DNA from 2 places in the Streptomyces sp. NPDC005863 genome. Region 2 is predicted to be linked to the other one. Evidence: riboswitches for the same ligand, from Rfam matches in the RefSeq annotation. Region 2 holds a riboswitch; the other holds the start of a gene.
The links. Region 2 has a riboswitch for cobalamin ahead of ACFYO9_RS37190 (ABC transporter substrate-binding protein). Riboswitches for the same ligand answer to the same signal wherever they lie in the genome.
Positions count from the first base shown of each region.

Region 1 (14,553 bases), on a different contig from region 2:
CCGGCGATCGCCTGCATGTCCATGCCGTCGGTGACGATGAGTCCCTGGTAGCCGAACTCCTCGCGGAGCAGGCCGGTGAGGATGCGGCGGGAGAGGGTGCCGGGGTGGTCCGGGTCCAGGGCCGGGGCCAGCACATGGGCGCTCATCACCGCCCGGGTGCCCGCGGCGATGGCGGCGCGGAACGGCGCGAGGTCACGGGAGTTGAGGACGTCCCGGTCGACGTCGATGACCGGCACCGAGTGGTGCGAGTCGATCGCCGTGTCGCCGTGGCCGGGGAAGTGCTTGGCGGAGGTGGCGACGCCGGCGGACTGCATGCCCTCGACGTAGGCGGCGGTGTGCCGGGCGACGAGTTCGGGGTCCGAGCCGAAGGAGCGTACGCCGATGACCGGGTTGTCGGGGTTGGCGTTGACGTCGGCCGAGGGCGCCCAGTTGAAGTTGATGCCGCAGGCGGCCAGACGGTGGCCCAGGTCGGCGGCGACCTCGCGGGTCAGGGCGGGGTCGTCGACGGCGCCGAGCGCGTGGTTGCCCGGGTAGGAGGAGCCGGTGCGCACCTCCAGGCGGGTGACGTCGCCGCTCTCCTCGTCGATGGCGATCAGCAGGTCGTCGCGTTCGGCGCGCAGCTGCGCGGTGAGGGCGGCCACCTGTTCGGCGCTGTGGACGTTGCGGCCGAACAGGCTGACGGAGGCGAGGCCTTCGCCGATCCGGTGGCGTACCCAGTCCGGTACGGCGGCGGTGCCGTCGAAGCCGGGCTGCAGGACGGCCAGGGCGTTGCGGGTGAGGGTGTCACCGGCGTGCGTGAGTGTCGTCATGTGCGGAGCTATCCCTTCACTGCGCCGTCGGTCAGGCCGGCCACGGCCTTGCGCTGCAGGAAGACGAAGAGGACGAGGATCGGGACGGCGAAGAGGGAGGCGGCCGCCATGGTGGCGCCCCAGTCGTCGCCGAAGGCGGTCTGGAAGCTGGACAGCCAGATCGGCAGGGTCTTGGCGTCCGCTTCCTTGTTGAGCACGAGAGCCAGCGGGAACTCGTTCCAGGCGGTGATGAAGCCGAAGAGCGAGGTCGACATCAGGCCCGGCGCGAGCAGCGGCAGGATCACCCGGCGGAAGGCCTGCATACGGGTGCAGCCGTCGACCATGGCGGACTCCTCCAGCTCCTTGGGCACGGCGGCGACGAAGCCGCGGAGCGTGAGGAGGGTGAAGGGCAGGATCATCACCATGTAGAAGAGGGTCAGCGGGATCAGGCTGTTCAGCATGTCCGCGTCGCGCACGATGATGTAGATCGCGATGACCATGACTTCCCACGGCGCCATCTGCGCAAGCATGAAGCCGATGATGAAGCCGCGCCGCCCCTTGAAGCGCATCCGGGCGAGGGCGAACGCCGCGGTCACGCCGATGATGAGGGAGAAGACGACCGCGAGGATCGTCACGGTGAGCGAGTTGCCGACCATGGTCCAGAAGTGGTCGGCGTCGATCGCCTTCTTGAAGTGCTCCAGCGTGGCGTCGGTCGGGAACCAGACCGGGTCCTCGGCGATGATGTCGCCGGTCGGCTTGAAGGCCGTGGCGAACATCCAGTACACGGGGAAGACGCAGAAGACGAAGATGACGACGGCGGCCAGGTTGGGCCAGAGCCGGCCCATCAGCGAGCGCTTCACAGCTCGTCCTCCTCTTGCTTGAGCACGATCCGCAGGTAGAACGAGGTGATGGCCAGCAGGATGACGATGGTGAGCAGGGCGATCGCGGCACCCATGCCGAAGTGCTGGTTGCCCATGCCCTCGATGTAGGCGTAGACGGGGAGGATCTCGGTGAGCCGGTCGGGGCCTCCCTCGTTGATCGTGAAGACCTGGACGAACGCCTTGAAGACCCAGATGATCTCCAGGAACGTCGTGGCGTAGAGGAAGGGCCGCAGATACGGCAGCGTGACCTGGGTGAACTGCTTCCAGGCGCCCGCGCCGTCCAGCGCGGCGGCCTCGTACAGCTCCTTGGGGATGGTGGTCGTGGCGGCGTACAGGTTGATCGCCACGAAGGGGATGGACATCCACACGATGAGGAGCAGGACGACGAAGAAGGTCGAGGCCTGCGTGGCCAGCCAGTCGTGGTCGGCCATCGAATCGAAGCCGATCTTGGCGAACACCCAGTTGACGACGCCGAAGCGCTGCGCGAACAGCCACTGGTAGACCGTGCTGGCCGCGACGACGGGCATCGCCCAGGCGAGTACGAGGCCGAGCAGCAGGAACGTGCGCATCTTCCGGCCGAGGCGCGCGAGCAGCAGTCCCACCAGCGTGCCGAGGACCATGATCAGCACGACGTTGACGGCGGTGAAGGCGACCGAGCGGCCGGTGACCCGCCAGAAGTCCTCGCCGGTGAGGACGTCCTTGTAGTTGTCGAATCCGTTCCACTCGGTCAAGTGCAGGATGAACTGCCGCATGTTGAGGTTCTGGAACGACAGCATCCCGTTGTTGACCAACGGCCAGCCGAGCAGCAGCAGGGTGACGATGATCGCGGGGGCAAGGAGCAGATAGGGCGTCAGCCCGGCGAGACGCCGGGGCTCCTTGCGCGGGGCACCTGGATGCGGCCCGCCTGCCGGTGTCTGCACCTCCGTCGGGCCGGAGGGCGGCCGTTCGGTCTTCTGCACGGTCATGCTCGCCATCTCTTTCGTGGGCAACGCGGAGCGCTGGGGCAACGCGGAGCGCTGGGGCAGCGCGGAAAACGCAGGGAGCTCACAGAGCTCACAGAGCGCATGGATGCGCCGGGGGCAGCGGGGTCGTGTCACCCGCCGCCCCCGGCAGGGCACGCGTTCCTACTGCTTCTGCGCCAGGCGCTTGTTGAGCTCGCCCTCGACCTGCTTGGCCGCGTCGGCAGGCGACTTACCGTTGAGCACCGCGGTCATGTAGTTCTTGATCGGGTTCGGCGGGTTCTCGACCGCGCCCCACTCCGGGATCAGCGGGGTGGTGCCGCCGCCTGCGGTGGCGGGGGCCGCGGCCTCGGCGGCCGGGTTGCCCTTGAGGTTGGACTCCAGCGCCTTCTTGTTCGGGATCGTGCCGCCTTCCTTGGCGAACTGACCCTCGAACTTGTCGGACAGCGCGATCTTCAGGAACTCCTTGGCGAGCTCCTGCTTCTTGCTGGTCGCGGCGATGGCGAGGTTGGAGCCGCCGAGGAAGACACCCTCGGGCTTGTCGGCCGTCTCACCGGGGATCGTGAAGAAGCCGATGTCCTTCTCGATCTTCTTGTTGGCCTTGATCGCGGTCGCGGCCTCCCAGCTCATGCCGATGAAGGCGCCGGTCTTGCCCTTGGCGAAGACCTCGGCCTGCTGCGGGGTGGCCTCGTCCTTGTTCTTGGGGGCCTTGGAGAGGTCCGCGAACTGCTTGTACGTCTTCATGGCCTTGGTGACCTTGGGGTCGCTCAGGTTGGAGACGTACTTGTCGCCGTCCTTCTTGACCAGCTCGGCGCCCTCACCGATGGTCAGGCCGACGAAGTGGTACCAGTTCTGGCCGGGCAGGTAGATCGGCTCGGCGTCGGTCTTGGAGCCGATCTGCTTGAGGTCCTTGAGGAACTCGGCGCGGGTCTTGGGAAGCTCCTTGATGCCGGCGTCGGCCCAGACCTTCTTGTTGTAGACCACGACGCGGTTGAGGACGAACCACGGGGCGGCGTACTGCTTGCCGTCGATGACCGAGGCCTTGTTCATCGACTCGGTCCAGTCGGCGCCGATGGACTCCTTGAGGTCACCGAGCTCGGCGAGGCCACCGGTCTTGGCGTACGCGGCGGTCTGGGTGTTGCCGATCTCGAAGACGTCCGGCGGGTTCTCCTCGGAGAGGGCGGTGGTCAGCTTCTGCTGGATGCCGTTCCACTGCTGGACCTCGAACTTGAGCTTCGCGCCGGTCTTCTTCTCGAAGGCGGCGGTGACGTCCTTCTGCCACTGGTCGGGCGTCGATCCGTCCATCGCCCAGAGCGTCAGGGTCTCCCCCTTGAAGCTGTCGGCTCCCCCGGCCTTCTTGTCGTCGTCGTCACTGCCGCACGCCGCGACCGAGACCAACATGCCCGCGACACCGATGGCCGCTATGAGCTTGCGCTTCACGTCACCCTCCTCAAGGGATGCCAGTCAACCCCCCACCCGCAGCGACCGAATGGACCGAGATCTGCCCGTGGGACTGGAACCTGGTCTTTAATGGTGTAGACCAGTACGGGGAGCTTGGCCTAGACCTTTAGGGGTGTCAAGGGTGTATAAGAAGGGCAGTCGCGTCCGTTATCGGACCGACACCTGAGCAGGCGGAGTCTTCCCTCAAGCTCTCGACTTCGCTCACCCAGGGGGCGCCCCCATGGCCCGGTACGTGCCACGATGTGAGCCGCGACAGACGGAGGAGCCGGTGACGGCAGCAGCACAGGAGCCGGGAAGGCAGATCATGGGCAGCGAGGCGGGCAGTTCCGGCACCGGGGCCGACGTGCCCACGGAGGCCCCCACCGTCGGCCGCACCGCGCGCGTGCCCAAGTACTACCGCCTGAAGCGGCACTTGCTGGACATGACGGAGACGCTGCCGCCCGGCACCCCCGTCCCCCCGGAGCGCACCCTCGCCGCCGAGTTCGACACCTCCCGCACGACGGTGCGCCAGGCGCTGCAGGAGCTGGTCGTCGAGGGGCGCCTTGAGCGGATCCAGGGCAAGGGCACGTTCGTGGCCAAGCCCAAGGTGTCGCAGGCCCTCCAACTCACCTCATACACCGAGGACATGCGGGCCCAGGGCCTTGAGCCGACCTCGCAGCTCCTGGACATCGGCTACATCACCGCGGACGACACCCTCGCCGGGCTGCTCGACATCAGCGCGGGCGGCCGCGTCCTGCGCATCGAGCGGCTCCGGCTCGCCAACGGCGAGGCGATGGCCATCGAGACCACCCACCTCTCGGCAAAGCGCTTCCCCGCCCTGCGCCGCTCCCTGGTCAAGTACACCTCGCTCTACACCGCGCTCGCCGAGGTGTACGACGTGCACCTCGCGGAGGCCGAGGAGACCATCGAGACCTCGCTCGCCACCCCCCGCGAGGCCGGCCTGCTCGGCACCGACGTGGGCCTGCCGATGCTGCTGCTCTCCCGCCACTCGCTGGACGGGAACGGCAGGCCGGTGGAGTGGGTGCGCTCGGTCTACCGCGGCGACCGCTACAAGTTCGTCGCGCGCCTCAAGCGCCCCACGGACTGACGCCCGCGCACCGCGCCCCCAGGGGGTCTGGCGCGCATCACCGCGCTGCTCTACGTTCCTCCCGTCATCGCACGATGAACGTCATCGCAAGATGAACGGGAGGACGACCCGGTGCGCACCGCGAATCCCCGATCCATCGTCATCTGGTCCCTCGTCGCGCTGATCGGCGCGGCGGGCTGGACCGTCCTGGCCCTCGCTCGCGACGAGGAGGTGTCGGCCGCCTGGATGGTCGCGGCGGCCGTCGGCTCGTACGCGGTCGCGTACCGCTTCTACTCGAAGTTCATCGCGTACAAGGTGCTCAAGGTCGACGAGCGGCGGGCCACGCCCGCCGAGCGGCTCGACAACGGCATCGACTTCCACCCGACCGACCGCCGGGTGCTGCTCGGCCACCACTTCGCGGCGATCGCGGGCGCGGGCCCGCTGGTCGGGCCGGTGCTCGCCGCCCAGATGGGATATCTGCCCGGCACCATCTGGATCATCGCCGGCGTGATCTTCGCGGGCGCCGTGCAGGACATGGTCGTGCTGTTCTTCTCGACGCGGCGCGACGGCAAGTCGCTCGGGCAGATGGCGCGCGAGGAGATCGGCCCGTTCGGCGGGGCCGCCGCGCTGCTCGCCACCTTCGCCATCATGATCATCCTGCTCGGGGTGCTCGCGCTGGTCGTCGTCAACGCGCTCGCCGAGTCGCCGTGGGGCACCTTCTCCATCGCGATGACGGTTCCGATCGCCCTGTTGATGGGCTTCTACCTGCGGGTCCTGCGGCCCGGCCGGGTCAGCGAGGTCTCCCTGATCGGTGTCGCGCTGCTGCTGCTCGCGTTGGTCGGCGGGCGCTGGGTCGCGGAGTCCTCCCTCGCGGACACCTTCACGCTGGCCCCGTCGACGCTGGTGATCTGGCTGGTGGCGTACGGCTTCATCGCCTCGATCCTGCCGGTGTGGATGCTGCTCGCGCCGCGCGACTACCTCTCCACCTTCATGAAGATCGGCACGATCGTGCTGCTCGCCGTGGGCGTCGTGGTCACGCTGCCCACGCTGAAGATGGACCCGGTGACCGACTTCGCCTCACGCGGCGACGGTCCGGTCTTCGCGGGCTCGCTCTTCCCCTTCGTCTTCATCACCATCGCCTGCGGGGCGCTGTCCGGCTTCCACGCGCTGATCTCCTCGGGCACCACGCCGAAAATGATCCAGAAGGAGACGCAGGTCCGGATGGTCGGGTACGGCTCCATGCTGATGGAGTCGGCCGTCGCCGTGATGGCGCTCGTCGCCGCCTCGATCATCGACCCCGGCCTGTACTTCGCGATGAACGCGCCGGCCGGTGTGGTCGGCGACACCGTCCAAGAGGCGTCGAAGGCCGTCGCGGGGTTCGGGTACACCATCTCGCCGGCCGATCTGGCGCAGGCCGCCCGGCAGGTCGAGGAGTCCTCGCTCCTGTCGCGGACCGGCGGCGCGCCCACCCTCGCGGTCGGCGTCTCGGAGATCTTCTCGAAGGTCACCGGCGGCTCGCTGCGGGCCTTCTGGTACCACTTCGCGATCATGTTCGAGGCACTCTTCATCCTGACCGCGCTGGACGCCGGGACCCGCGTGGGCCGCTTCATGCTCCAGGACATGCTGGGCAACCTCTACAAACCCTTCAGAAACATGAGCTGGAAGCCGGGTCTGCTGCTGACCAGCGCCGCCGTCACCGGCCTGTGGGGATACTTCCTGTGGGTCGGCGTGCACGAGCCGCTCGGCGGGATCAACCAGCTCTTCCCGATCTTCGGCATCGCCAACCAGCTGCTCGCCGCCGTCGCCCTCGCGCTCTGCACCACGCTGCTGGTCAAGTCCGGCCGCCTCAAGTGGGCCTGGATCACCGCGGTTCCGCTCGCCTGGGACGCGACGGTCACGCTCACCGCGAGCTGGCAGAAGGTGTTCTCCGACGATCCGCGCGTCGGCTTCTTCCAGCAGCGCGCCGACTACCGGGACGCCATCGACGACGGGAAGATCCTGCCGCCCGCCAAGACCATGGACGACATGCACACCGTCGTCACCAACTCCACGGTGGACGGCGTCCTTTCGGCGGTGCTCGCGCTGCTCGTCGTCGTCGTGATCGTGGACGCCGCACGCGTCTGCGTCCGGCACGTCCGCGCCCCCGAGGCCTCCCGGCTCACGGAAGCCCCGTACGTGGAATCGCGGTTGACCGCCCCGGCCGGACTCTTCGCGACCCGCGAGGAGAAAGAGGAGGAACGGCGCGAGCGGGACCGCGAGGGTGTGACGCCGTGACCTGGCTGCTGCGCGGAGTGCGCTGGATGCGCTGGTACGTCAGGGAGTTGACGGACGAGAGCGCCTACGAGCGGTACGTGGCTCATATCCGCAGGGACCATCCGGACGCAACCGTCCCCAGCCGACGCGCATTCGAGCGGATGCGGACGGACCAGCAGGAGTCGGACCCCCGGCAGGGGTTCCGCTGCTGCTGAGCAGGGACATCGCACGGAGGGTGACCCGTCCGTTATCCGGACGGGGGTTCCATACCGCGAGACTGTGGCTTAGATTTCCCGCACGTTAAGCATGGGATAAGTGAGGGAACGGAGCCGCGACATGTCAGATGCGCCGGAAGTGAACAGACCGGTCGTCACACCGGTCCGCGTGGTCATCGCCGTCTGCCTTGTCGCGCCCTTCGTGGCGATGCTGTGGGTGAGCTCCTACGCCAAGATCGACCCGGCCCTGATCGGCATCCCGTTCTTCTACTGGTACCAGATGCTGTGGGTGCTCATCTCCACGGTGCTGACGATGACCGCGTACAAGCTGTGGCAGCGTGACCAGCGCTCCCGCAAGGCCGCGCAGGCCCAGGGGGGTGCCGGAAAGTGACCACACTCGCATCGGGCGGCGTGAACGGCGTCGCCCTCGGGGTCTTCATCTTCTTCTTCGTCGCGGTCACGGCGATGGGCTTCCTGGCCGCGCGCTGGCGCAGGGCCGAGACGCAGTCCCTGGACGAATGGGGCCTGGGCGGCCGGTCGTTCGGCACCTGGGTCACCTGGTTCCTGCTCGGCGGCGACCTGTACACCGCGTACACCTTCGTGGCCGTCCCGGCGGCGATCTACGCGGCGGGCGCGGCGGGCTTCTTCGCCGTCCCGTACACGATCCTCGTCTACCCGCTGATCTTCACCTTCCTGCCGCGCCTGTGGTCGGTCTCGCACAAGCACGGCTACGTGACCACCTCGGACTTCGTGCGCGGGCGGTTCGGCTCCAAGGGTCTCTCGCTGGCCGTCGCGGTCACCGGCATCCTCGCCACGATGCCGTACATCGCGCTCCAACTGGTCGGCATCCAGGCCGTTCTCGACGTCATGGGCATCGGTGGCGGCCCGGACACCAACTGGTTCGTCAAGGACCTGCCGCTGCTGATCGCGTTCGCGGTGCTCGCCGCGTACACGTACTCCTCGGGGCTGCGCGCGCCCGCGCTGATCGCGTTCGTGAAGGACGGGCTGATCTACCTCGTCATCACCGTCGCGATCATCTACATCCCGATCAAGCTCGGCGGCTTCGACGACATCTTCGCCAAGGCCGGCGACGCCTTCGGGGTGGTCAACGAGGGCACGGGCAAACCGCGCGGCGCCCTCGCGCCGCCCGAGGCCGGCCAGTGGACGTACGCGACGCTGGCGCTCGGCTCGGCGCTCGCGCTCTTCATGTACCCGCACTCGATCACGGCGACGCTCTCCTCCAAGAACCGCAACGTCATCCGCCGCAACACCACGATCCTGCCGCTCTATTCGCTGATGCTGGGCCTGCTCGCGCTGCTCGGCTTCATGGCGATCGCGGCCGGGGTCAAGGTCGACAACGGTCAGCTGGCCATCCCGCAGCTCTTCGAGGACATGTTCCCCGACTGGTTCACCGGCGTCGCCTTCGCCGCGATCGGCATCGGCGCGCTCGTGCCCGCCGCGATCATGTCCATCGCGGCCGCGAACCTCTTCACCCGCAACATCTACAAGGACTTCATCAAGCCCGACGCGACGCCCGAGCAGGAGACCAAGGTCTCCAAGCTGGTCTCGCTCCTGGTGAAGGTGGGCGCCCTCATCTTCGTCCTCGGCATGGACAAGACCGTGGCGATCAACTTCCAGCTGCTCGGCGGCATCTGGATCCTGCAGACCATGCCCGCGCTGGTCGGCGGCCTGTTCACCCGGTGGTTCCACCGCTGGGCGCTGCTCGCGGGATGGGCGGTCGGCATGGTCTACGGCACGCTGGCCGCGTACGGCGTCGCCTCGCCCACGCAGAAGCACTTCGGCGGCTCGTCCGACACGATCCCCGGCATCGGCGAGATCGGCTACATCGGCCTCACCGCCTTCGTCCTGAACGTGGTGGTCACCGTGGTCCTCACCTTCGTCCTGAAGGCGCTGAAGGCCCCCGAGGGCGTCGACGAGACGTCTCCGGAGGACTACACGGCGGACGCGGGCGACCCCGGCGTCGTGGAGGAACTGCCCCCGGCCACCGCGGGCGCCGGCCACTGACCCCGCTCCCGCGGGGCTGAGTCCGCTCCCGCACCGCCGACGCACGAGGGCCGCCGGAAAACCGGCGGCCCTTTGTCGTGCGCTGTTGCACACTGCGCCCCATGGACATCACGATCAGAGCGGCACACCCCGAGGAGTACGCGGCGCTGGGCGACCTCACCGCGCAGGCCTATCTCGACGACGGACACCTGGACTACGGCGCGGAGGACCACTACCTGCCCGTGCTGCGGGACGTGGCGGGGCGCGCGGCGCACGCCGAGATCCTGGTGGCCGTGGCGGACGACGGCGCGCTGCTCGGCGGGGTCACCTTCGTGCCGTCCGGCGGCGCGCTGGCCGACATCGCGCGGGGCGACGAGACGGAGATCCGCATGCTGGCGGTCTCGCCCGCGGCGCGCGGCCGCGGGGTCGGCGAACTGCTCGTCCGCGCATGCCTGCAGCGGTCCAGGGAGGCGGGCAGGCGCCGGCTCGTGCTGTCCTCCTCGCCCTCCATGCGGACCGCACACCGGCTCTACGAACGCCTCGGCTTCGTGCGGACCCCGGAGCGCGACTGGTGCCCGCTGCCCGACCTCCCGCTGCTCACCTACGCGTTGACACTCTAGGCCCCACCCTCCGCGATCCGACACAAGATGTGGGCCTGCTTCCGCGAGCCGACACAAGATGTATGCTCGTGCTCGCTGTCGCCGCAGGGGAATCCGGTGCAAGTCCGGAACTGTCCCGCAACGGTGGACGTGTACGCCTTTGTCGTACGCGGAGTCCGAAGACCTGCCGGCAGCGCACCCGTGCCGTCCGGCCCGGGTGCCGACCGTCCGGGCCTCGTGGAATGGGCCGGTGGACGCGGTACGCCGCCCTGTCCGGGTGCGCCCGTGTGTGCCGTCCCCTCGCGCAGGCCCAGAGCCGAGCGAGGGAGAGCTCCACGTGACCATCGCGCCTGCCGAACCTGCGTCAGCGCGGGCACCGCGACCCAGTGCCAGCACCGACAGCACCGACAGCACCGAGGGTGCCGACGCGCCGGGGACCGCGCTGCTGCGCACCCTGACCGACCTCACCGCCGACCTCCCCGACGCCGACCCCGGCCGGGTCGCCGCCGCCGCGCTGCGCGGCCGCTCGGCCAGGGCCGACGAGGCGGAGCTGCGCACGCTCGCGACCGAGGCGGCCGCGGGGCTCATCTCCGAGGACCCGGCGTACTCCAAGCTCGCCGCCCGGCTGCTCTCCCTCTCCGTCGCCGCCGAGGCCGCCACGCAGGGCGTGCGCTCCTTCACCGAGTCGATCGCGGTCGGCCACCGCGAGGGCCTGATCGCCGACCGCACCGCCGACTTCGTCGCCGCGCACGCCGCCCGGCTCGACGCGCTCGTGGACACCGCGCTCGCCGACGGCGCCGACTTCCGCTTCGGCTACTTCGGCCTGCGCACGCTGCATAGCCGCTATCTGCTGCGCCACCCCCTCACCCGGCAGGTCATCGAGACGCCGCAGCACTTCATGCTGCGCGTGGCGAGCGGCCTGGCCGAGGACGGCAGCGTCCGCGCGCTCGACGAGGTCGCCGCGCTGTACCGCCTGATGAGCCGCCTGGACTACCTGCCGTCCTCGCCGACGCTCTTCAACTCCGGCACCCGCCACCCGCAGATGTCCTCCTGCTACCTCCTCGACTCCCCGCTGGACGAGCTGGACTCGATCTACGACCGCTACCACCAGGTCGCCCGGCTCTCCAAGCACGCGGGTGGCATCGGCCTCTCGTACTCCCGGATCCGCTCCCGCGGTTCGCTGATCCGCGGCACCAACGGGCACTCCAACGGCATCGTGCCGTTCCTGAAGACGCTGGACGCCTCGGTCGCCGCGGTCAACCAGGGCGGGCGGCGCAAGGGCGCGGCCGCGGTCTACCTGGAGACCTGGCACTCCGACATCGAGGAGTTCCTGGAGCTGCGCGACAACACCGGTGAGGACGCGCGCCGCACGCACAACCTCAACCTCGCGCACTGGATCCCGGACGAGTTCATGCGCCGGGTCGCCGCCGACCTGCCGTGGTCGCTCTTCTCGCCGTCCGACGTGCCGGGCCTCGTCGACCTGTGGGGCGACGACTTCGACGCCGCGTACCGCGCGGCGGAGGCCGCGGGCCTGGCCAAGAAGACCATCCCGGCCCGTGAGCTGTACGGCCGCATGATGCGCACCCTCGCGCAGACCGGCAACGGCTGGATGACGTTCAAGGACGCCGCCAACCGCACCGCCAACCAGACCGCCGAGCCCGGCCACACCGTGCACTCCTCGAACCTGTGCACGGAGATCCTGGAGGTCACGGACGACGGCGAGACGGCGGTCTGCAACCTCGGCTCGGTCAACCTCGGCGCGTTCGTGGAGAACGGCGACATCGACTGGGAGCGCCTCGACGCGACCGTCCGCACGGCCGTCACCTTCCTGGACCGCGTCGTCGACATCAACTTCTACCCGACCGAGCAGGCCGGCCGCTCCAACGCCAAGTGGCGCCCGGTGGGCCTCGGCGCGATGGGTCTGCAGGACGTCTTCTTCCAGCTGCGGCTGCCCTTCGACTCCCCCGAGGCGCGCGCCCTCTCCACCCGCATCGCCGAGCGCATCATGCTCGCCGCGTACGAGGCCTCCGCCGACCTCGCCGAGCGGAGCGGCCCGCTGCCCGCCTGGGAGAAGACCCGCACCGCACGCGGCATCCTGCACCCCGACCACTACGACGTGGAGCTGACCTGGCCGGAGCGGTGGGCGGCGCTGCGGGAACGTATCGCCGCGACCGGCATGCGCAACTCGCTGCTGCTCGCCATCGCGCCGACCGCGACCATCGCGTCCATCGCCGGCGTGTACGAGTGCATCGAGCCGCAGGTCTCCAACCTCTTCAAGCGCGAGACGCTCTCGGGTGAGTTCCTCCAGGTCAACGCCTATCTGGTGGAGGAGCTGAAGCGGCTGGGCGTCTGGGACGCGCAGACCCGCGAGGCGCTGCGCGAGGCCAGCGGCTCGGTGCAGGGCTTCAGCTGGATCCCGGCGGACGTCCGCGCGCTGTACCGCACCGCGTGGGAGCTGCCGCAGCGCGGCCTGATCGACATGGCCGCCGCGCGCACCCCGTTCCTGGACCAGGCGCAGTCGCTCAACCTGTTCCTGGAGACGCCGACCATCGGCAAGCTCTCCTCGATGTACGCGTACGCCTGGCAGCAGGGCCTGAAGACCACGTACTACCTGCGCTCGCGCCCCGCCACCCGCATCGCGCGCGCGGCCGGCGGCTCGAACACGGCCGCCACCGCCCCCGCCCCCGTCCCCGCGCAGGCGACCCCCGAAGACGCCGTCGCCTGCTCCCTGGAAAACCCCGAGTCCTGCGAGGCCTGCCAGTAATGAGCACCACCAACTCAGAGAAGAACCTGCTCGACCCGGGCTTCGAGCTGACCCTGCGCCCCATGCGCTACCCGGACTTCTACGAGCGCTACCGGGACGCGATCAAGAACACCTGGACCGTCGAGGAGGTCGACCTCCACTCCGACGTCGCCGACCTCGCCAAGCTCTCGCCCGGCGAGCAGCACATGATCGGCCGGCTGGTCGCGTTCTTCGCGACCGGCGACTCGATCGTCTCCAACAACCTCGTGCTGACCCTCTACAAGCACATCAACTCCCCCGAGGCGCGGCTGTACTTGAGCCGTCAGCTCTTCGAGGAGGCCGTGCACGTCCAGTTCTATCTGACGCTGCTCGACACCTATCTGCCCGACCCGGAGGACCGTGCGGCGGCCTTCGACGCGGTCGAGGAGATCCCCTCCATCCGTGAGAAGGCCGAGTTCTGCTTCCGCTGGATGGACTCGGTGGAGAAGCTGGACCGCCTGGAGAGCAAGGCCGACCGGCGCCGCTTCCTGCTGAACCTGATCTGCTTCGCGGCGTGCATCGAGGGGCTCTTCTTCTACGGCGCCTTCGCCTACGTGTACTGGTTCCGCAGCCGCGGCCTGCTGCACGGCCTGGCCACCGGCACCAACTGGGTGTTCCGCGACGAGACGATGCACATGAGCTTCGCCTTCGACGTGGTCGACACGGTCCGCAAGGAGGAGCCCGAGCTCTTCGACGACGCGCTGCGGCAGCAGGTCACGGACATGCTCAAGGAGGCCGTCGAGGCCGAGCTGCAGTTCGCCCGTGACCTGTGCGGCGACGGTCTGCCCGGCATGAACACCGACTCGATGCGCGAGTACCTGCAGTGCGTGGCCGACCAGCGGCTGCAACGCCTCGGCTTCGCGCCGGTCTACGGCTCGGAGAACCCCTTCTCCTTCATGGAGCTGCAGGGCGTCCAGGAGCTGACCAACTTCTTCGAGCGGCGGCCCTCCGCGTACCAGGTCGCGGTCGAGGGGTCGGTCTCCTTCGACGACGAGTTCTAGCTCTGGCGCACGGCGGCCTCCCTGTGCCCGTCCCGTCGGCTTCGGCGGGGCGGGCACACGGCCGCGGTCAGCGCGGGGTGGCCCGCAGGACGAGCCGCTTGGGGTGCAGGGTGATGCCGACGCGGGTGCCGGTGTCGGTCTCCCCCACCGGTTCGAGGCGCCACTTCGGGGCCACCGTCCCGAGGATCAGGGCGAGTTCGGCCAGGCTGAAGTGGTCGCCGGGGCACTTCCTGTTGCCGACACTGAACGGCATCATCGCGAACTCCGGTACGGCGGCGGCGCGTTCTGGATTCCACCGGTCCGGGTCGAACTCAAGGTTCCGCTCGAAGGAACGCGGGTCGCGCTGCATCGCGTAGACGCTGTAGACGATGTCCGCGTCCGCCGGAATCGAATAGCCGCCCAGTTCGGTTTCGGCCACCGACCGGCGCGTGAATATCCAGGCGGCCGGCCGTATGCGCATCGCCTCGGTGACGACATTGCGGGTGTGCGGCAGGGCCGCCAGATCGGCGAATGTGATCGCGCGATCGGGGGCCACGGAATTTAC
Region 1 is NZ_JBIAII010000001.1:636,007-650,559, forward strand. It holds gene ACFYO9_RS02645 (glycoside hydrolase family 3 protein) at 1-809, opposite strand, end outside; gene ACFYO9_RS02650 (carbohydrate ABC transporter permease) at 818-1,648, opposite strand; gene ACFYO9_RS02655 (sugar ABC transporter permease) at 1,645-2,634, opposite strand; gene ACFYO9_RS02660 (extracellular solute-binding protein) at 2,794-4,068, opposite strand; gene ACFYO9_RS02665 (GntR family transcriptional regulator) at 4,394-5,176, shown strand; gene ACFYO9_RS02670 (carbon starvation CstA family protein) at 5,288-7,429, shown strand; gene ACFYO9_RS02675 (YbdD/YjiX family protein) at 7,426-7,623, shown strand; gene ACFYO9_RS02680 (DUF3311 domain-containing protein) at 7,745-8,014, shown strand; gene mctP (monocarboxylate uptake permease MctP) at 8,089-9,648, shown strand; gene ACFYO9_RS02690 (GNAT family N-acetyltransferase) at 9,750-10,247, shown strand; cobalamin riboswitch at 10,297-10,433, shown strand; gene ACFYO9_RS02695 (ribonucleoside-diphosphate reductase subunit alpha) at 10,564-12,990, shown strand; gene ACFYO9_RS02700 (ribonucleotide-diphosphate reductase subunit beta) at 12,990-14,009, shown strand; gene ACFYO9_RS02705 (cytochrome P450) at 14,077-14,553, opposite strand, start outside.
Region 1: another riboswitch for cobalamin. It lies ahead of ACFYO9_RS02695 (ribonucleoside-diphosphate reductase subunit alpha); the one in region 2 lies ahead of ACFYO9_RS37190 (ABC transporter substrate-binding protein).

Region 2 (14,553 bases):
ACTCGGCGAGGCCGTCGTCGATGCCGAGCTGCTCGGCCTCGGAGCCCGGCGGCACCACCCGCAACGTCCGCTCCAGCCAGGCGGACACGGCGGTGGCGGGCGCCTCCAGGAGCGCGTCGCCGTCCGGCGAACTCAGCGCCATCAGGACGACGCTGCGGCCGTCCACCTTCGTCGGCCACACCCGCACGTCGCCGTGGCCGCACGGCCTGAACACCCCCTCCACCAGGAGCTCCCGGGCGAACGTCCAGTTCACCGGGTGCTCGGAGCCGATGTGGAAGGCGATGTGGACGGCGTACGGGTCGTCGGTGCGGTAGGTGAGGCGGGCCGGTACGGGGATGACCCGCTCCGGCGAGAGGACCAGCTTGAGCTCCAGTTCGCGTTCCACCACGGAGTGCATGTCGATGCCCTTCCTTGCCTGTAGGGGCCCTGGGAGCGGACCCGTACGAGTGGAGAGCGCGAGATCCCCCGGCCATTACGCGGGTTCGGGAGAATTTCTCCGGACGCCGTCGCCGCGGTCGCCGCCAAGGGCGGGGGAGGGGCGGGGGATGTGTGGGGAGCGTGCCCGGAAAGTGGTCCGTAGGGCGGGAGACGCCCGGTGGGACACGGAGGTCTGATAGATGTGGAGCCCCCAGAAGACCCCCGAGCAGATACGGGACGACGGACATGAGCGCCCCAACTCCGGCCCCAGGCGACGACCGGCCGCGCGAAGGCTACTACCCCGACCCGTCCATTCCCGGATATGTCCGGTACTGGAACGGTGCCGCCTGGGTCCCCGGTACGAGCCGTCCCGCGCCGTCCGACGGCGAACCGCTGCCGCCTCCGCCCGGTGCGGGTGCGGGTATCGGCCCCGACGCGGGTGCAGGTTCCGCGGTGCCGCCCGCCGTGGAGGAGACGGGCCCGCACTTCTTCGACGAAGACCCGCCGGCCGGCGGGCCCCAGCAGTCCGGCGGCCCGGCGCAGTCCGGTGGTCCGGAGCAGGCCGGCCGCGCCGACCAGCACGGCTCCCGGCCCGAACCCGCGTCGGCGTGGGGCGCGGACGCGGGCCGCCAGACCGGCCTCGGCGGCGAGCCGGACCACAAGGTGGTCTGGGGCGCCCCGGGCCAGCCCGACCCGCGCGTGCCGAGCGACGCGGCGCCCCGCGCGGAGTCCCCGGCCCCCGGCACGGCGCTGCGGCCCGCCGAGCCGCCGCAGGACGAGAGCAACCCCGGCACGGTGACGATCCGCGCCGTGCCGCCGGGCACGGCGAAGCCGCCGACCGGCGAGGGCACGGTGACGTTCCGCCGCCCGACGGGCCCCGTGCCGCCCGCCGCGGGCAGGCCAGGCGGCGCGGCCACGCCCGCCCCCTCGGCCGGCACCGACGGCACCATGTCGATCCGCGCGATCCGGCCCAAGTCGGCGCTGCGGGGCGGCGGTCGGACCGCGGCCGCGCAGTCGCCCGTACCGCAGCAGACCGCCGACCCGGCCGCCTCGGGCCCGGCCCCGGCGCCGACCCCGGCCCCCGCACCGACCCCGGCGCACCAGCAGCCGCAACCGCAACCGCAGCCCCAGCCTCAGCCGCACGCCCAGCCCCAGCCCCACCAGCAGCCCCAACCCCAGCCCCAGCCCCAGCCCCAGTCCTCCGTGCCGCAGCAGGGTGGCGTCCCCGCCCCCGTCACCTCGGGGCCCGGCGGCGGCTCGCCCTCCTGGGCGCAGCAGGTGCACCAGCTCGCACAGCCGCAGCCCGGGACGCCCACACCGGGCCCCGCCCCCGCACAGGAGGGCGAGGGGCAGCCCGTCGTGCCGTGGAAGCCGGTGGCCGAGGACCCGTTCCTCGCGGTCGCCCGCGCCCAGGCCGCGGCGCGCCCCGCGGGACTCGGCAGGCGCCTGGTGGCCCGGCTCATCGACACCGTCGCGCTCGCCGCCGTCACCGGCGCCGCCGCGCTGCCGCTCGGCACCAAGGCCGCCGACCACGTCGACAGCAAGATCGACGCGGCGAAGCTGTCCGGCCAGAAGACCACGGTCTGGCTGCTGGACGGCACCACCGCGGGCTACCTCGGCATCGTCCTCGCCGTCCTGCTCCTCTTCGGCGTCGTCTACGAGGCACTGCCCACCGCCAAGTGGGGCCGCACCCTCGGCAAGAAGGTGTGCGGGCTCCAGGTGCGCGACATCGAGGAGCACGAGGCGCCGACCTTCGGGGCGGCGCTGCGGCGCTGGCTGGTGTACAGCGTGCCGGGCGTCCTGGTGATCGGCGTGGTGGGCATGGTGTGGTGCGTCTTCGACCGGCCGTGGCGCCAGTGCTGGCACGACAAGGCGGCGAACACCTTTGTCGCGGGGTGACGGCGGGCGCGGCGGCGGGGCGGCGGTGAGGTGACGGCGGGGCGGCGGGGGTGACGGCCGGGTAACCCGGTCAGCCGCTCGCCGGATGCGGAGCGGGGACCGGCGCGGTCGACTCGGGCCATGAGCACCGAACCGCCGCAATACCCGCCGCCGGACGACGACCCGTTCAAGAAGCAGCCCCCGCAGCAGCCCCCGCAGGGCGGCGGTTCGCCGTACGACACCCCGCCCACGGGCCCGCCCCCGGGCGGCGGCTCCCCCTACGGCACCCCGCCGCCGGGCGCGGGCGGCGGCTCCCCTTACGGCACCCCGCCGGGCTCCGGGCCCCCGCCCTACGGAGGCGACCCGTACGGGGGCGGGCACGGCGGGCAGGATCCCCTCGCCGGGATGCCGCCGCTCGCCGACAGCGGCAAGCGGACGCTCGCCCGCGTCATCGACATGATTCTGGTGGGCATCGTCGTCGCCCTGTTGTCGTGGGCCTTCGGCACCGCCGAGTACGACATCGACCCGGACGACGTGAACACGGGCCGCTCGTTCGGCCAGGCCCTGCTGGCCGCCGTGCTCTACATCGCGTACGACACCTTCATGATCTCCAGGACCGGGCAGACGCTCGGCAAGAAGTGGCTGGGCATGCGCGTCGCGAACCTCAACGACGGGGCCACGCCGAGCCTGCAGACCTCGCTGGCCCGCGCGGCCGTGCTCTGGCTGCCGTTCGCCTTCTGCTGCGCCTGCATCTGGACGGCGATCTGCGGCGGCTGGAGCTTCTTCGACAAGCCCTACAAGCAGGGCCTGCACGACAAGGCCGCCAAGACGGTGGTGGTCAGCGTCTAGGGGTGGCCCGGCGTCCAGGGGCGGCCGGCGTTCAGCGGTGACCGGCGCCCATCGGCGTCAGGTGGTGGTGGCGGGTCCGTGGGTCACGGGCCCGCCGGTTCGCGTACGGAGTCGGCGAGCACGGAGCGCTGCGCCGGGACGCGGTCGCCGGCGGGGGCGGCCGCAGGCGCGGTGCGGGCGGCGGGCGCCGCGGGCTGTTTCGGCAGCGGCACCGTCATGGCGACCAGTAAGCCGAGGCCGAGCGCGGCCATGGCTATCACGGCGATGCCGACTCCCGAGGCGGTCTGGGAGAGCAGCAGCATCGCGAGGGTCGACAGGATGACGGTCACCGAACCGTAGGTGATCTGTGCGGTGGTCGGACGTGGCATGGGACGCGGCATGACGTGATCCGTCCTCGGCAGTGATCCCCCCACGCCTTGTGAGCCATGGGGGCGGATGCGGGTGTGGGAACGGCTGTTGCGAATCAAAGGGTGCCTGACGGCGGCGACTTGGGATGTGTCGCCCAGCGCGGTGGCGCACCGTCGATTGACTCTATTCCGCACCATGCCCGACGGGAACGGTTGGTAAGCGTGACCTAACCCACGGTGCAGCAGCACAGGGGGCGCACGGGTTCATGGCGTCCATCAAGTGGACGGTGCGGCGCGCCCGTTGGCCCGCTCCGGCGGGGCGTGTGCCGTGTCCGCATAGCGGTGTTCCGCTTCTGCATAGTGCACTTGGCCTGTGCAAGTCAAGGTCTGTCTTTTCTCCCGTACTTCCGGTCGAATGTCGTCACTTGTGACGCGTACATCGCGCGCGGACCTCCTCCGACCGGGATCTCGGTCCGCCATTTTCGCGCGGGCGCGGGGGAGGAAAACACCAAGTGACAGCCAGAACACGGACGTTCAGAGCCACCGCGGTGGCCGTGGCGATGGCCGCTGCCGCCGCGACGTTCTCTGCGGCGACGGCCTCGGCCGACGGCGGGACCTCGTCGGGGGCTCCGGCCATCGACCGCCAGGACCCGTCGCGGACCAAGGCGCAGGTCGACCACGACCTCGACGGACCCTTCAGCAAGCAGCAGGCGCAGCAGCGCAAGGCGGCTCTGCAGCAGGTCGTCGCGGGCGACGCCAAGGTCCAGAAGAAGGGTGGCTCCCAGGTCGTCAAGCTCGACGACAAGAAGTACGTCGAGCTGGGCCGGGAGAAGACCGACAAGATCTTCACGATCCTCGTGGAGTTCGGGAACAAGGTCGACGACACGACCATGTACGACCCGGACGGGCCCGACGGCCCGCAGCCGCCGGTCAAGAAGTACGGCGGCAAGGCAGGCCCCGCGCACAACAAGATAGCCAAGCCGGACCGTGCCAAGGACAACAGCACGGCCTGGCAGAAGGACTACAACCAGAAGCACTTCCAGGACCTGTACTTCGGCAAGGGCAAGGACGCCAAGGGCAAGGCCAAGCACTCGCTGAAGACCTACTACGAGAAGACCTCCTCGGGCCGTTACTCGGTCGACGGTGAGGTCTCCGACTGGGTCAAGGTCGAGAACAACGAGGCGCGTTACGGCTCGAACTACTGCGGCGACACCAACTGCCCGAACGTCTGGGACGCGGTCAAGGACGGCGTGACCGCCTGGGCCAAGGACCAGAAGGCCAAGGGCCGCACGGACGCGCAGATCAAGGCGGACCTGGCCAAGTACGACCTCTGGGACCGCTACGACTTCGACGGCGACGGCAACTTCAACGAGCCGGACGGCTACATCGACCACTTCCAGCTCGTGCACGCGGGCGAGGACGAGTCGGCCGGCGGCGGCGCCGAGGGCGAGAACGCCCTGTGGGCGCACCGCTGGTACGCGTACGGCAACGACGCGGGCAGCACCGGCCCCGGCAACAACAAGGCCGGCGGCACCCAGATCGGCGACACGGGCATCTGGGTCGGCGACTACACGATGCAGCCGGAGAACGGCGGCCTCGGCGTCTTCGCCCACGAGTACGGCCACGACCTGGGCCTGCCCGACCTGTACGACACCACGGGCAAGGGCGACAACTCGGTCGGCTTCTGGTCGCTGATGTCGGCGGGCTCCTGGCTCGGCACCGGCAAGGACGCCATCGGCGACATGCCCGGCGACATGACCGCCTGGGACAAGTTCCAGCTGGGCTGGCTCGACTACGCCAAGGCGAAGGCCGCGACGACGTCCGAGCACAAGCTGGGCGTCTCGGAGTACAACACCCGCCACCGCCAGGCGCTCGTCGTCGACCTGCCGAAGAAGTCCGTCACCACCAAGGTCGTGAAGCCCGCCGAGGGCACCAAGCAGTGGTGGAGCGACCAGGGCGACGACCTCAAGAACACCCTGACCCGCTCGGTCGACCTGACCGGCAAGTCCAAGGCCGATCTCTCGCTGCAGGGTTGGTGGGACATCGAGGCCAACTACGACTACCTCTACACCGAGGTCTCGACGGACAACGGCGCCAACTGGACGCCGGTGGACGGTACCGCGGACGGCCAGCCGATCACCCGTGACGCCGGCGACAAGCCCGCGTTGACCGGTGCTTCGGGCGCGTACAAGAAGCTGGTCTTCCCGCTCGACGCCTACGCGGGCAAGAAGATCGACGTCCGCTTCCGCTACTCCACCGACGGCGGCGCGGGCGGCAAGGGCTTCGCCGCGGACGCCATCGCGGTCACCGCGGACGGCACCAAGCTGTTCGAGGACGGCGCCGAGGGCGACGACAACGGCTGGACGGCGAAGGGCTTCTCGCGCATCGGCGAGTCCTTCACCAAGAAGTACGACCAGTACTACCTCGCCGAGAACCGCCAGTACGTCTCGTACGACAAGACCCTGAAGGTCGGCCCGTACAACTTCGGCTTCTCGCGGACCCGTCCCGACTGGGTCGAGCACTACGCGTACCAGACCGGCCTCATGGTCTGGCAGTGGGACACCTCGCAGAAGGACAACAACACCAGCGCCCACCCGGGCGAGGGCCTGATCCTGCCGGTGGACGCGCACGCGAAGCCGCTGAAGTGGAAGGACGGCACGGTTCTGCGGAACAAGATCCAGCCGTTCGACGCGCCGTTCAGCAAGTTCGCGACGGACAAGTTCACGCTCCACAACGCGGACGTCGCGCTCAAGATCAAGTCCCAGAAGGGTGTCCCGGTCTTCGACGACCACAAGGGCACCTACTGGTACAAGGAGAACCCCACCGGAAGTGTGAAGGTCACTGACACGAACACTCAGATCAAGATCATCAAGCAGCCGAAGGACGGCTCCTCGATCACGGTCCAGGTGGGCCCCTCCAGGAAGTAACTAGCGTTTTCGCAGGTCAAGCCATGATCGGCCGTCGCCCCCTAGCGGGCGGCGGCCGATCGTGTTTAGGTGCGTCCTGAGGATTTCTTATTGACGCGGGGCCCGGACAGACCGGTCCACGGCCCCGTGCGATGTCTCACGGGGGTGTGACGAAACATGTCCGCAGGAGGTTTCTGCAAGCTGCCGAACGGCAGCGTGGTGGTGGCGCTGACCCTGCCGAGCCCGCAGCCGGCCGGCGGCACGGTCAGGATGATCGTGCACGCCGTGAACCGGGCGCGGGCCCTGACCAGGCTGCGGAATCTGGGCATGCGGGCGGTGTACCTGCGGGGCAACGCGGAACCGCCGACGCCGGACGAGGTGACGGCGGTGCTGCACCATCCGGACGGCCTCATATGGCGCACGGCGCGGGACGATGCGTCCGAGCTCTGGCACCCGATCCGAGCCCTGCGGAGACTCCCGCTCTGAGACTCTGCTGGTTGTCGTGCGTCTGCGGGCCCGCCGTGGCCGGTCGCGCAGTTCCCCGCGCCCCTGAACGGCACCTTCGCTCGGGCGGTACGCAGGACCACTCAGGGGCGCGTGGAACTGCGCGACAAGCCCCCACCGGCCCGCAGGTCAGACGACGGGCTTGCCCGTGAGTTCCACCCCGGCCGAGCGGAGCTCGGCCATCGCCGCCTCCGTGGTCGCCGCCGCGACCCCCGCCGTGAGGTCCAGAAGCACGGTCGTCCGGAACCCTTCCCGCGCCGCATCCACAGCGGTGGCGCGAACGCAGTGGTCCGTGGCGATGCCCACCACGTCGACCTCGGTGATCTCCCGCTCCCGCAGCCACCGCGCCAGGGAGAGCCCGTTCTCGTCCACGCCCTCGAAGCCGCTGTACGCCGCCGAGTACGCGCCCTTGGAGAAGACCGCGTCGATCGCGCCGGAGGCGACCGCGGGGGCGAAGTTCGGGTGGAACCCGATGCCCTCGGTGCCGGCCACGCAGTGCGGCGGCCAGGAGTCGACGTAGTCGGGGTGGTCGGAGAAGTGGTCGCCCGGGTCGATGTGGTGGTCGCGGGTGGCGACGACGTGCCGGTACCCCGGCTGGCCCTGGCCGATCAGCTCGGTGATGGCGGCGGCCACGTCCGCCCCACCGGCGACCGCGAGGCTGCCGCCTTCGCAGAAGTCGTTCTGCACGTCTACGACGATCAGTGCGCGGCGCATGGCGGGTGTCCTTCGGTTCGGCAGGGCGGGGGACCGGTGGGGGACTCGGCCGGATGAACCGAGCGTAGAGACTTCACACACGTTCCGGGAGGGGGCCGGCCCACCATCCGACGAGGGGCCGCGTGGCCCCCTCGGACGTACTCCGTGGATCAGACGTACTCCCTGGGTCAGACGTACTCCGTGGGAATGACCGCCTCGCCGCGCGATAGCTGGGTCGCCGAGAGGGGGAGGTGGGCGCGGGCCGCGGTGTGGCGGGCTCGGACCGTGTCGAGGGGCTCGCGGGCGACGATCTCGCCGCCCTTGACCAGCTCGACCAGGAGCGTGCGGTCGGCGAGGTCCGCGGGGACCGGGCCCGTGCCGACCACCTCCGCCTCGGCGACCCCGTACGCGTCGCTGCGCCGCGCCGCCCACTTGCGGCCGCCGAGGGACGACTTCGCGCCCATCGACTTCTTCGCCACCGGCTCCAGCGGCGCCTTCGGGTCCGCCGAGTGCGCGCGGGCCACCAGCTTGTAGACCATCGAGCAGGTGGGGTGCCCGGACCCGGTGACGAGCTGCGTGCCCACCCCGTACGCGTCCACGGGCGCCGCCGCGAGCGACGCGATGGCGTACTCGTCGAGGTCGGAGGTGACGACGATCTTCGTCTTGGTCGCGCCGAGCTCGTCCAGCTGCTGGCGTACCCGGTGCGCGACGAGCAGCAGGTCGCCGGAGTCGATGCGGACGGCGCCGAGCTCGGGCCCGGCGACCTCGACGGCGGTGCGGACCGCCTCCGTCACGTCGTACGTGTCCACCAGCAGGGTCGTGCCGGGGCCGAGGGAGTCCACCTGGGCCTGGAAGGCGTCGCGCTCGTTGTCGTGCAGCAGAGTGAACGCGTGGGCGCTGGTGCCGACGGTCGGGATGTCGTAGCGGAACCCGGCCGCCAGGTCCGACGTGGTCGCGAAGCCCCCGACGTACGCCGCGCGGGACGCGGCCACCGCGGCCAGCTCGTGGGTGCGGCGGGCGCCCATCTCGATCAGCGGCCGGCCGCCGGCGGCCGAGGACATCCGGGAGGCCGCGGCCGCGATGGCCGAGTCGTGGTTGAGGATGGAGAGGATCACCGTCTCCAGGAGCACGCACTCCGCGAAGGAGCCCTCGACCCGCAGGATCGGCGAGCCGGGGAAGTAGACCTCGCCCTCGGGGTAGCCCCAGATGTCGCCGCCGAAGCGGTAGTCGGCCAGCCACGTGAGGGTCGCCTCGTCGACGATGCCGCGCTCCCGCAGGAAGCCGAGGACGTCGGCGTCGAAGCGGAAGTTCTCCACGGCGTCCAGGACCCGTCCCGTTCCGGCCACCACGCCGTAGCGCCGGCCCTCGGGGAGTCTGCGGGTGAAGACCTCGAAGACCGAACGCCGGTCCCCGGTCCCCGCTTTCAGCGCGGCCTGCAGCATCGTCAGCTCGTACTGGTCGGTGAAGAGCGCTGTCGACGGAACATCCACCGGCAGGCCAAGGTCCGCTGTGTTCATACGAAGGATGCTACCCCCAATCTCGTCACTCTGACGATTTCGCGGGGCGCGCGGGAGGCCATTTGTGCGAGGCGCTCCGCGGGGTGGCAGCATGGGCCGGGTGAGTACGGCTCCCGCAGAAATCACCCGACCGGAATCGGCCGAAGAGGCCATGGTCGTCCCCGAACCGGACGTCCCCTGGATCACGCTCGTCCACAACGACCCGGTCAACCTGATGAGTTACGTGACGTACGTGTTCCAGACGTACTTCGGTTACTCGAAGGAGAAGGCCACGAAGCTGATGATGGACGTGCACCAGAAGGGCCGCGCGGTCGTCTCCAGCGGCACCCGCGAGGAGATGGAGCGCGACGTGCAGGCCATGCACGGCTACGGCCTCTGGGCCACCCTTCAGCAGGACCGCAAGTAGGGGACCGCGCGCGGGGCCCGGCAGGGACCGCGCGCAGGGACCGCAAGAAGCGGGCCGCGAGGAGCGGACCGCCCGCCGCGTACGGACCGGAAGCAGCGACGCATCTGATGCCAGGACAATTCGAACCGATGCCGGGGGGCGGCGCAGCCGTCGCGCTCGACGAGGTCGAGATCTCGATCATCCGTTCCCTCGCCGTGCAGCTCCTCGAGCTGATCGGTCCCGGGCCGGGCGGCGAGGTCTCCGACGACCCCCTCGCGGAGCTCTTCGCCGAGGGGCCGAGCGAGCCGCCCGCCGACCCGGTGATGAAGCGCCTGCTGCCCGACGCGTACGGCGGCCCGGGGGGCGAGGACGGTTCGGCGGGGGGCCCCGACGAAACGCGGGCGTACTCCGCGGAGTTCCGCCGCTTCACGGAGAACGATCTGCGGGCCAAGAAGCGCGACGACGCCCTCGTGGTGATCCGCTGCCTGGACGCGACGACCGCCGCCGGCGACGGCGGAGCTGTCCTGAAACTGTCGGTCGAGGAGTCCCGCCACTGGCTCGGCGCCCTCAACGACCTACGGCTCGCGATCGGCACCCGCCTGGAGGTCACCGACGAGGAGGACGTCGATCTGCTCTACCGGCTCCCCGACAGCGACCCCCGCAAGCCCATGGTGATGGCCTACCTCTGGCTGGGCGGACTGCAGGAAACCCTGGTCGGGACGTTGCTGGACTGATCGGTGCGGCCCTCGCCACACTTAGGTGCAGAGGGCAGCAAAATTTGTTGTAGTAGACAGGTTCCGTTCATCGGGCGGGCCGTTCGCTCAGCGGATCCTCAAATCCGGATAACGATCGCGTCACGGCATTGCCCTGCTTTGCCATGTCTAGGGCGCTTTGTCCGCTTCTCCCTGTGTTCTGCGCCACAGGTGGCTCATTTCCTCACTTCGTTCACCGTGATACATCTTCACGACCGCTCGGCGACGCCACCCATGTCGCCGAGGGCGCTTCAGCCGGCAGACCGCCGGTAGCACTCCATCCATATCCGGGGGGATCAGGACCTGATCCGCAGCCACAACGCAGATGTGCGGGCGCGGATCAGCATGGAGAAAGGCGTCACCATGACCTCAGTGCAGGTCGAAGAGCACCACGGCGAGCCTGGCGGCAATGGTGTCGTGCAGGGCGGCCCGTCCGGCGAGGGCGAGGGTTACCAGCGCGGGCTCGGAGCCCGGCAGATCCAGATGATCGCGATCGGCGGTGCCATCGGCACCGGCCTGTTCCTCGGCGCGGGCAAGGCCATCCACAAGGCCGGTCCCAGCCTCATCCTGGCGTACGCCATCGCGGGCCTCGTCATCTTCTTCATCATGCGGGCGCTCGGCGAGCTCCTCATGTACCGGCCCGTGTCCGGCTCCTTCTCGGAGTACGCACGCGAGTTCATGGGCCCGTTCTTCGGATTCGTGACCGGCTGGACGTACTGGCTCTTCTGGGTCGTCACCGGCATCACGGAAGTCACCGCGGCCGCCCAGTACATGCAGTACTGGACCCACGACTCGTTCCCACAATGGGCCTACGCGCTCGTCTTCACCGTCATCCTGTACGGCGCGAACCTCATCTCCGTGAAGCTCTTCGGTGAGCTGGAGTTCTGGTTCTCGATGGTCAAGGTCACCGCCATCATCGGCATGATCCTGATCTGCGTCGGCATCCTCACCATCGGCTTCTCCGACGCCGGTGACACCGCGTCGGTGACCCACCTCTGGGACGAGGGCGGCTTCTTCCCCAACGGCATCGGCTCCACGCTGATGACCCTGCAGATCGTGATGTTCGCCTTCCTCGCCGTCGAGCTGGTCGGCGTCACCGCGGGCGAGTCCAAGGACCCCAAGACCGTCCTGCCCAAGGCCATCAACACCGTGCCGTGGCGCATCGCCGTCTTCTACGTCGGCGCGCTGATCATGATCCTGTCGGTGGTCCCGTGGACCTCATTCAAGCCGGGCGTCTCGCCGTTCGTGAAGGCCTTCGAGGAGATGGGTCTCGGCGTCGGCGCCGCCATCGTGAACTTCGTGGTCCTCACCGCCGCGCTCTCCTCCTGCAACTCCGGCATGTACTCCACCGGCCGCATGCTGCGCGACCTGGCGCTCAACGGCCAGGGCCCGAAGTTCTTCACCAAGCTCACGAAGAACGGCCTGCCGCTGACCGGCACCACCGTCTCGGCCGCGTTCATGCTCGTCGGCGTCTGGATCAACTACCAGTGGCCGGGCGAGGCGTTCAACTACGTCGTCTCCTTCGCGACCATCTCCGGCATGTGGGCCTGGATCATGATCCTGTGCTGCCAGATCCGCTACCGCCGCAAGGCCGACCGCGGCGAGCTGCCGCAGTCCACCTTCCGGGCGCCCGGAGCCCCGTACACCAGCTGGTTCGCGCTGCTCTTCATCGGCATGGTCATCGTGATGATGGGCGTCGACAAGGACGCGCGGATCTCGCTGTACGCCGCCCCGGTCTGGGCCGCGATCCTGACCGTGTCGTACCTGGTGCTCAAGAGCCGCAACCCGCAGGCCGCGGCCTTCAACCGGCAGAAGGTCGGCGTCCAGGGCGGTACGTCCGACAGGGACCCGCTCGACAAGGACTGACCGGCCGTCCCCAAGGCCGCTGTCCAGCATGTGGGCCCGCCCGTACCACACTTCGGTACGATGCGGGCCCTCTGCTTATCCTGGCTCCCATGCTGACCATCACCCAGGCCCTCCACGACCAGATCGTCGCGCACGCGCGCAAGGACCACCCCGACGAGGCCTGCGGCGTGGTCGCGGGACCGGAGGGCACCGACCGGCCCGAGCGGTTCATTCCGATGCTCAACGCCGCGCGCTCGCCCACGTTCTACGAGTTCGACTCGGGTGACCTGCTCAAGCTCTACCGCGATCTCGACGACCGCGACGAGGAGCCGGTGATCGTCTACCACTCGCACACGGCGACCGAGGCCTACCCCTCGCGCACCGACATCACGTACGCCAACGAGCCCGGCGCGCACTACGTCCTGGTCTCCACCGCCGACACCGACGGCGCGGGCCCCTTCCAGTTCCGCTCGTACCGGATCGTGGACGGCGAGGTCACCGAGGAAGAGGTAAAGGTCGTCGAGGCATACTGAGCTTTACTCATGAGGGCGGCAGGACCCAGGAAGCCGGTGCGAACCCGGCACGGTCCCGCCACTGTGACCCCGTTCCACCCGGCAAGCAGCGCCGGGGCCGGGGGAGTCAGGAACTGACCTGCCGCCCTTCTCCACGCAACACAGGGGACGCGGAAATCCCCTGGAGGAGGCAGCTCAGCCATGTCCCGCCGTCACCGCCACCCCGGCATACGCGCACTCGCCGCGGCCACCCTGCTCGTCCCGCTCGCCGCGTGCTCGTCCTCCGGTTCCGGAGGTGACGCGAAACCCGCCGCCAAGGCCGCCGGATTCCCGTACACCGTCACCAACTGCGGTGTGCGGACGACGTACGACGCACCCCCGAAGCGCGCCGTCACCATGAACCAGCACACCACCGAGGTGATGCTGGAACTCGGCCTCGCCGACCGCATCGCGGGCACCGCCTACCTCGACGACAAGGTCCTGCCGAAGTACGAGAAGGCGTACACGTCACGCCCCGCGCTCGCCGAGGAGTACCCCTCGTACGAGAAGCTGCTCGCCGCCAACCCCGACTTCGTGTACGGCGGTTACCCGAGCGCCTTCCTCGCGGGCGACGGCCGCGGCCGCCCCGCGCTCGCCAAGTCGGGCATCAAGACCCGCCTGAACGTCGAGGGCTGCGCGAAGAAGCCGGTCTCCATGGACGACGTCTACCGCGAGGTCCGCGAGGTCGGCGCCACCTTCGGGGTGCGCGGCCGCGCCGAGAAGTGGGTCGAGGGCGCCCGCAGCGAACTGGCCGCCACCGCGGCGAAGTCCCGGGGCAAGAAGCGGCACTCCGTCTTCGTCTACGACAGCGGCGACAAGACCGCGTTCACCGCGGGCGGCCGCGGCATCGGCAACGACATCATCGAACGGGCCGGCGGCCGCAACGTCTTCGCCGACGTCGACAAGTCCTTCACCGACGCCTCCTGGGAGAAGGTGGTCGAGCGCGGGCCCGAGACCATCCTGATCCTCGACTACGGCGCGACGACGGTCGCCCAGAAGAAGAAGCGCCTCCTGGACGACCCGGCCCTCCAGGACGTCCCGGCCGTCAAGAACAAGAGCTTCGCGGTGCTGCGGCTGTCGGACGTGGTCACCGGCGTACGAGCACCGCAGGCGGTGAGGAAGCTGGCGGCGCAGCTGTGAGGGGCATCCAGCCCGCGCGGCGGCTCATTCAGCCTGTCGGGCGACTCATTCAGCCCGCGGGGCGGATCCTTCAGCCCGCGGGGCGACTCATCCAGCCCGTGGGGCGGATCTTTCAGCCCGTCCGGCGTTTGAGGACGAGCCCGAAGGGCGATCGACGGGACGCACGGGGGCGCCGCCTCCTCACCCTGACAGGGCTCACCGTGGCCCTCGCGGCAGCGATACTCGCCGGGCTGGCCTTGGGCTCCGTCCGCATCCCGCCGGGCGACGTGGTCGAGGCCCTGACGGGCAGGGCGGAGCCCTCCCCCTTCCGCACCATCGTGCTGGACGTCCGCCTCCCCAGGGTCCTGCTCGGCGCAGCCGTAGGCGCGGGACTCGCCGTCATCGGCACCGTCCTGCAGGCCCTCGTCCGCAACCCCCTCGCCGACCCGTTCCTGCTCGGCGTCTCCTCCGGCGCCTCCGTCGGCGCGGTCTCCGCGATCGTGCTCGGCGGCGTCTTCGGGCTCGGCGCAGCCCTGTCGACCACCGTCACCATCCCGGCCGCCTCCTTCGCGGGCGCCCTGATCTCCCTGGTCCTCGTCTACTCGCTGGCCAGGAGCGGCGGCGGCTTCGCCACCGGCCGGCTGATCCTCGCGGGCGTCGCCGTCTCGTACATCCTCACCGCGCTGACCAGCCTCATCCTGGTCACCGCCGACAGCGCCGACCACCTCAAGGAAGTCCTGTACTGGACGCTCGGCGGACTCGGCAGCGCCCGCTGGGGCATGATCGCCCT
Region 2 is NZ_JBIAII010000017.1:129,041-143,593, forward strand. It holds gene ACFYO9_RS37130 (SsgA family sporulation/cell division regulator) at 1-397, opposite strand, end outside; gene ACFYO9_RS37135 (RDD family protein) at 664-2,316, shown strand; gene ACFYO9_RS37140 (RDD family protein) at 2,437-3,144, shown strand; gene ACFYO9_RS37145 (hypothetical protein) at 3,228-3,512, opposite strand; gene ACFYO9_RS37150 (immune inhibitor A domain-containing protein) at 4,004-6,418, shown strand; gene ACFYO9_RS37155 (hypothetical protein) at 6,575-6,883, shown strand; gene ACFYO9_RS37160 (isochorismatase family protein) at 7,031-7,615, opposite strand; gene ACFYO9_RS37165 (nicotinate phosphoribosyltransferase) at 7,783-9,111, opposite strand; gene clpS (ATP-dependent Clp protease adapter ClpS) at 9,203-9,517, shown strand; gene ACFYO9_RS37175 (DUF2017 domain-containing protein) at 9,625-10,230, shown strand; gene ACFYO9_RS37180 (amino acid permease) at 10,612-12,114, shown strand; gene ACFYO9_RS37185 (M67 family metallopeptidase) at 12,204-12,626, shown strand; cobalamin riboswitch at 12,590-12,763, shown strand; gene ACFYO9_RS37190 (ABC transporter substrate-binding protein) at 12,807-13,784, shown strand; gene ACFYO9_RS37195 (FecCD family ABC transporter permease) at 13,913-14,553, shown strand, end outside.